Regions from separate parts of the Pseudoalteromonas sp. APAL1 genome, predicted to be linked through region 2. Evidence: predicted binding sites of a transcription regulator. Region 2 holds the regulator's gene; the other holds the start of a gene.
The links. Region 2 encodes FliA, which starts transcription of late flagellar genes. Its sites were predicted from a motif close to CTAAAGNTNNNNNNNNNNNNGCCGATA; they were not measured.
Positions count from the first base shown of each region.

Region 1: a site for FliA is predicted at 1,957-1,983, ahead of L1264_RS15695 (VC2046/SO_2500 family protein). Genes of this name have one in related genera too.

Region 1 is NZ_JAKGAW010000035.1:11,583-14,999, forward strand. Features, by position in the region: gene cysK (cysteine synthase A) at 1-301, shown strand, start outside; gene L1264_RS15685 (hypothetical protein) at 494-889, shown strand; gene L1264_RS15690 (DUF6172 family protein) at 950-1,249, opposite strand; gene L1264_RS15695 (VC2046/SO_2500 family protein) at 1,407-1,922, opposite strand; tRNA gene L1264_RS15700 (tRNA-Tyr) at 2,035-2,119, shown strand; tRNA gene L1264_RS15705 (tRNA-Tyr) at 2,164-2,248, shown strand; gene L1264_RS15710 (M48 family metallopeptidase) at 2,303-2,983, opposite strand; gene L1264_RS15715 (ion channel) at 3,085-3,417, shown strand, end outside.
Region 2 is NZ_JAKGAW010000001.1:83,822-87,238, reverse strand. Features, by position in the region: gene flhF (flagellar biosynthesis protein FlhF) at 1-938, shown strand, start outside; gene L1264_RS00405 (MinD/ParA family ATP-binding protein) at 931-1,791, shown strand; gene L1264_RS00400 (RNA polymerase sigma factor FliA) at 1,818-2,528, shown strand; gene cheY (chemotaxis response regulator CheY) at 2,569-2,952, shown strand; gene L1264_RS00390 (protein phosphatase CheZ) at 2,970-3,417, shown strand, end outside.

The sequences.
Region 1 (3,417 bases), on a different contig from region 2:
TCATAAAATCCAAGGTATCGGTGCTGGCTTCATCCCAGGCAACCTTGATTTAGAAGTTGTTGATGCCGCTGAGCAAGTATCAAATGAAGATGCAATTGCAATGGCTCACGAGCTTATGAAAAACGAAGGTATTTTAGTAGGTATTTCGTCTGGTGCTGCAGTGGTTGCTGCAAAACGCCTTGCTGAAAAACCTGAAAATGCGGGTAAAAACATCGTTGTTATTTTACCAAGTGCTACTGAGCGATACTTATCTAGCCCATTATTTGCTGAAGAATTCAGTGAAAAAGAGTTAGTTCAATAACGAGTGCAGTTAATTTAAGAAAGGATGCCAAGGCATCCTTTTTTATTGCCAAGCAAAAATAAATCCCACAATTTTACTAAGTTAACTTTACATCTCAGTCATTTAGTCACACACTTAAAATTATTTAATCTAGCAAATCAAAGCATAATGAAAAACGTACTCTTAATTTTTGCTCTATTGAGTAGTTGCTTAATGTTGGGTTGTGGCTCTGAAGAGTCACCTCAGGGCGAAAAAAATACCCCAGGCAACACAGCCACGCTTTATTTTGATGCACTGTATAACCAAAACGATTTAAATCAAGCCATGGAATACGCAACTCCAAAAATGGCTCGCATTATGAAATCTTATGGCACCGCAAACCAATTCGCTCGTAACCTAATTAACATGCAATACGACGAAGTTGTAATTGAAGTTGATATGACCAATATGAGTTTACGTGAACAGTACGGTGATAAGGCTAATATTAATTTAATCTTTACGGGTTACTTCAACGGTAAAAAAGTGGATGATATGCGCAGTGTAAAAATGATCCGCAAAAAAGGTAATTGGTATATAGAAAAGATTAACGCCGATCCATTTGCTCGATAGATGGTTATCTTAAAGTAAAAATGGGCCTAAAAAGGCCCATTTTTTGATTCCGTGTATAAATTACTCTTCATCAAATTCTTGGTGTTGACGCTGTGCAGGGCGCGCTAAGATCTCAACATAAAACGATGTTAAGCCTTTGGCTTCAATATCACTAATACATTTATTAATCTCTGCTACGTGAACAACTTCGGCTTCATCCGCTGATTCACCAAACTTGCAGTCAAATGCCCAATAATCAGCACCAGCTGGGAGTGTTTTATTACGCTCACGTTTCAAATATTTTTTTACTTCGTGTTTGGCTGCATCAACCATGCGAGGGTACTTAATCTTCTCGTGGTTAAGCGTGAATGTCTTCTTCATTATAGTCCTAATAGCTTGGTTCAATGACAATGGCGCTAAGCCATAGGCACACAGTATAACAAGGCCATAAAAAATTAGCTGTATTTTTTCTTATCTTGCTTGAATTTACTTATTAAAGTGTAGATTAATTTATTTATGTGACAATGTAGTTAATCAATTAGGCTGAAATTAAATGCAAAGGTTGATGAATAGCATCTTCTGTTAAACTATCGTAAAAAGCTGCAGCGTCAATTTGGGCACGCTCAGTTGGTTGATTTTTATCAAGGTAGCGTTTTCTTACTGCGGGCTCACAATTGTCTATCACTTCTAGTGGAATGTGATTTTTATCATCTCGAACATGCAATGGCTCAGGTGCTAAACAATGACGTAAGCGAATGTCTGAAAGACCACCTTGAAGTAATCGAAGAGCATTATCTTGACCAATCAACATATCAAATTGCTCTGGTGCTAATGATTGCTTAGGACCTGCCCCTAACTGGGCTCTAAGCACCTCTTCTGAAACGTGAGGATTACTTATTTCTGTTTTAGGTAGATGAAATTGACTAAAATCAAGTGCGTCATGTGAGAGCATTGCTAATAATAATGCAAACTCACCAGAGCGATGTTCATGAACACTTTTATTAAGACGATTATCGAGTTGACTCTCATTGAGCAACAAACCATCAACTTGCATAGACTTTAGCCAAATAGATTCCAGATTAATCAGTTATCGGCATTAATCCAATTTTCTTTAGTTTTTTTCTTTACTTAAATAACCAGTTTGCTATTATCAGCGCCGTTGCATTGGAGGGGTTCCCGAGCGGCCAAAGGGATCAGACTGTAAATCTGACGGCTCAGCCTTCGCTGGTTCGAATCCAGCTCCCTCCACCACTTCCTTCTGGTAGTGGGGCCAAATGCAATAGTAAAATCTGTGTGGAGGGGTTCCCGAGCGGCCAAAGGGATCAGACTGTAAATCTGACGGCTCAGCCTTCGCTGGTTCGAATCCAGCTCCCTCCACCACTCTTTACTCTTTCTAGCTTTACTCTTTCTAGCTTTACTCTTTCTAGCTTATCGCTACCAACTCAAACTACTGCCATTTTGTTTCAACCATTGCTCAGCGTTTTTATAGTCTGGATAAAACTGTCTAACACGTTGCCAAAACTTAGCACTGTGATTCATATGTTTAAGATGAGCAAGTTCGTGTACAACCACATAATCAATCACCCATGTCGGTGCACTCGCTAAATGTAAATTAAAGGTCAGCTCTCGACGCTTATTACAACTTCCCCAACGACGTTTATAATGTTGAATTTTAAGTTTTGTGGGCAGAGCTTCAGACATCTGCAAACAATAATCATGAACACGCATTTCGATATAACTCTCTAGCTTTTCGTGTAAAAACTGCTCGAGCAGTGCTAAATAGTTTGCTTCTTGATGTTTGACCCGTGATGAAATAGATAAAATAAGCCGACACTGTGCATCTTGTTGCCAAGTGCTTTTAGTGCCTTTAGCAAATACTATCGGCACATTTTGTCCAAATAACTTAATCGCCGCGTTTACAAGAGGAAGTTGGCGGCGTTCAGCATGAATGGATTGTTTGGCAATTTGTTCATCGACCCAATCTTGCTTGGTCTTTAACCAGGCATCAATCTCAGTTTGTGGAACATAAAAAGGCGCATAAACAGTGAGTTTCTGCTGGGCAACTTTAATAGCCACTGTGGTTCTGCGTTTACTGCGCTTTAGGGTGTAGTTCAACAAATATAAGCCAATTCAATTAATAAAAAGTATGGATTCCATTTTACCCTGTAAAATAACTGCTAATCTATAAAGATGACCAACAAATAATTTTCATGTTTATGTCTGATAAACCTTGTTGTAGTTATACCTCGCCTTCAGGAAAAAAGTGCTTGGAAACCGATATGGGGTCTGGATTCTGTTTTTGGCACGATAGTAAGTTTGATAAGTCAGGACTAGATCTAACCCAGAAATTAGAGCGTTATGCGAAAAAAGGTGGTTTACTGCATGGGTTACAGCTAAAGCGCGCTAACCTCAGTGGTCTTAATCTTATTAAGCAGGATGATGAGGAGGGATATGACCTATCCTACTGTAACTTTTATCGAGCAAACCTATCAGGCGCACACCTTTTTAATAACAAAATCGCTAACGCATCACTAATGAAAGCAAATCTT
Region 2 (3,417 bases):
ACCAATCTGAAATTGCGACAATGCGCGAAGAAATGAATGCCATTCGTCAATTACTTGAACATCAAGTATCAGGCTTAATGCAACAAGATATGGCGCGTCGCGATCCGACTCGTGCGTGTATGATTGACCGTTTAGCTGGTATGGGTATTGAGCGTGACGTTGCAGAGCAAATGGCCTGTTTTATTCCTGACGATGTATCACGTCAACAAGCTTGGCAAGCACTTCTGCAAATGGTTGAAAACCAAATGCATACAACGAATAACGAAATCCTGCGTCAAGGTGGTGTATTCGCTTTAGTTGGCCCTACAGGTGTTGGTAAAACAACCACTGTTGCAAAACTCGCAGCACTTGGTGCACAAAAATATGGTGCCGATAAAGTGGCGCTTATCACGACTGATACTTACCGTATTGGTGCCTACGAGCAACTTGCAACTTATGGCCGTATTATTGGTTGTGGTGTGAAGCAAGTAAAAGATGCCAATGAATTGGCTGAAGTGCTATACCATTTACGAAATAAGCGTCTAGTATTAATAGACACTGCAGGTATGAGCCAACGTGATTTACGCTTAACTGAGCAACTTAATACCTTAATGCGTAATCAGCGAGTTGATATTCGTAGTTATTTAGTGTTGAGTGCTACAGCACAAATTAATGTGCTACAAGAAACCGTAAGACACTTTAAAAAGGTTCAGCTAAGTGGCTGTATCTTCACTAAATTGGATGAATCGTTGAGTTTAGGTGAGATTATTAGCATAGCGATTCAAAATCGCCTGCCAATAGGGTATCTTACTAATGGTCAGCGTGTTCCAGAAGATATTCGCGTAGCGAATGCTGAAAAACTAGTGAAAAAAGCTGAACAATTGTATTTAAAACGAGCAAAAGCACAACATTCACGACGTCAAGCAGTAGCGTCGAACACAGTAGGGATGTATGATTAACACAGTATTAGATCAAGCAAGCGGCCTGCGCAAAATGAATCAAAATAATAATAGTGGCGTTAAAGTTATCGCTGTTACTGGCGGCAAAGGTGGTGTGGGAAAAACGAATGTATCACTCAACACTGCAATTGCATTAGGTCAGCAAGGAAACCGCGTATTAGTATTGGATGCCGATTTAGGGTTGGCAAACTGCGACGTGATGCTTGGTTTACGTGTTGAACGTAATTTATCTCATGTTTTATCTGGCGAATGTGAGCTTGATGAAATTCTTGTAGAAGGCCCTGCTGGTATTAAAATTGTGCCAGCAACGTCTGGCTCGCAAAGCATGGTGGAGTTAACTCCTTCTGAGCATGCTGGCCTTATTCGCGCTTTTAGCGAATTAAACACCGAGTTTGATATTTTAATTGTCGATACCGCCGCAGGTATTTCGGACATGGTATTAAGCTTTTCACGTGCAGCACAAGATGTCGTTGTGGTTGTATGTGATGAACCTACCTCAATTACAGATGCCTACGCGCTTATTAAAGTGTTAAGCCGAGAGCATGGTGTATATAAATTTAAAATTGTTGCCAACATGGTGCGTAGCATGCGTGAAGGGCAAGAATTATTTGCTAAACTTTCAAAAGTAACGGATCGTTTTTTAGATGTTTCTATGGAATTAGTCGCAACGATTCCCTATGACGAAAATATGCGTAAATCTACGCGACGTCAAAAGGTTATCGTTGAGTTATTTCCAAACTCACCAGCAGCGGTGGCGTTTAAAACATTAGCAACGAAAGCAGTTAAGTGGCCGATCCCTAACCAACCGTCTGGTCACTTAGAATTTTTTATTGAGAAACTAGTAAACGGCTAACTATGACAACATCGGTGAATAAAGCGATGGGATATCAATCAGCACAGAATTTAAATGCGATTGTTGAAAAGCACGCCTCTTTAGTCAAAAAAGTGGCGTGTCATTTGATTGCTCGTTTACCTGCTAGTGTTCAGCTCGATGATTTAATTCAGTCAGGCATGATCGGCCTTATTGAGGCGTCAAAAAACTTCGACGCTAGTAAAGGTGCAAGTTTTGAAACCTTTGCAGGTATCAGAATTCGCGGTGCAATGCTTGATGAAATCCGTCGAGGCGATTGGGCACCACGCTCTGTGCATCGAAATGCACGTCTAGTCGCAGAAACAATTGCTGAATTAGAAAGTACCTTAAACCGCGAGCCCAAAGACACAGAAGTTGCTGAAAAACTTGATATTACACTAGATGAGTACCATCATATTCTACATGACGTTAATTCTAGTAAAGTATTAGGTATCGAGGATTTAGGTGTAGATGAAGACGTAATAACACCAATGGGTCATGATTTAGCACTAGACAAACCGTTTAATAACGTTAAAAATGAGCGGTTTAACCAGTCTCTATTAACGGCTATCCAATCGTTACCAGAAAGAGATGCCCTTGTTTTGTCTTTGTATTACAACGATGAAATGAACTTGAAAGAAATAGGACACATACTCGATGTTAGCGAGTCGCGTGTGAGTCAAATACATGGTCAGGCGATGATTAAGCTCAAAGCAAAAATCAATGACTGGATTAATTAGTAGTAAGTAAATATAGGTTCAAACCTCACCGGAGGATGTTTTGGATAAAAACATGAAGATTCTTGTTGTTGACGATTTTTCTACAATGAGACGTATCATTAAAAATCTATTAAGGGATTTAGGTTTTACCAATGTGCAGGAAGCTGATGATGGTTCAACAGCATTACCAATGCTACAAAATCAAGAATTTGATTTTGTTGTAACAGATTGGAATATGCCTGGCATGCAAGGTATTGATTTGTTACGTGCTATACGTGCCGATGATAGCCTTAAACACATTCCTGTTTTAATGGTAACAGCTGAAGCGAAAAAAGAACAAATTGTTGCTGCTGCTCAAGCAGGTGTTAATGGCTACATTGTTAAACCATTTACTGCTGCGACACTTAAAACCAAATTGGAAAAAGTGTTTGAACGTTTAGGTTAATCTAAGGGGAGAGGCTTATGTCAGCACCTGCTGCGCCTCATATAAGTTTAGAGCAAGCTCGTCAACTTGTTGAGTATCTTGAAAAAGGTGAACAAGAGAAGGCAGATAAGCTAATTCTTGAAGCCGCATCAAAAGAACAATCAGAGTTGTTTGCCGAAGTCGGTAAATTGACGCGTCAACTGCATGAAGCGTTAAAGAACTTTGATCTTGATACTCGTCTCGCCGATTTAACTACCGATGCGATACCCGACGCTAAACAGCGATTAAACTATGTCATGGAAATGACAGAAAATGCAGCAAATAAAACCATGGATGCTGTTGAGGCAAGTTTACCTATTGCACAACAACTTGCTGATGAAATTGCAACAATCAAGCCCACGTGGGATCGATTGATGAACCGAGAAATTGAGCTTGGTGAGTTTAAAACCTTATGCCATAGCTTAGATAAGTTCATGAACAACTCTC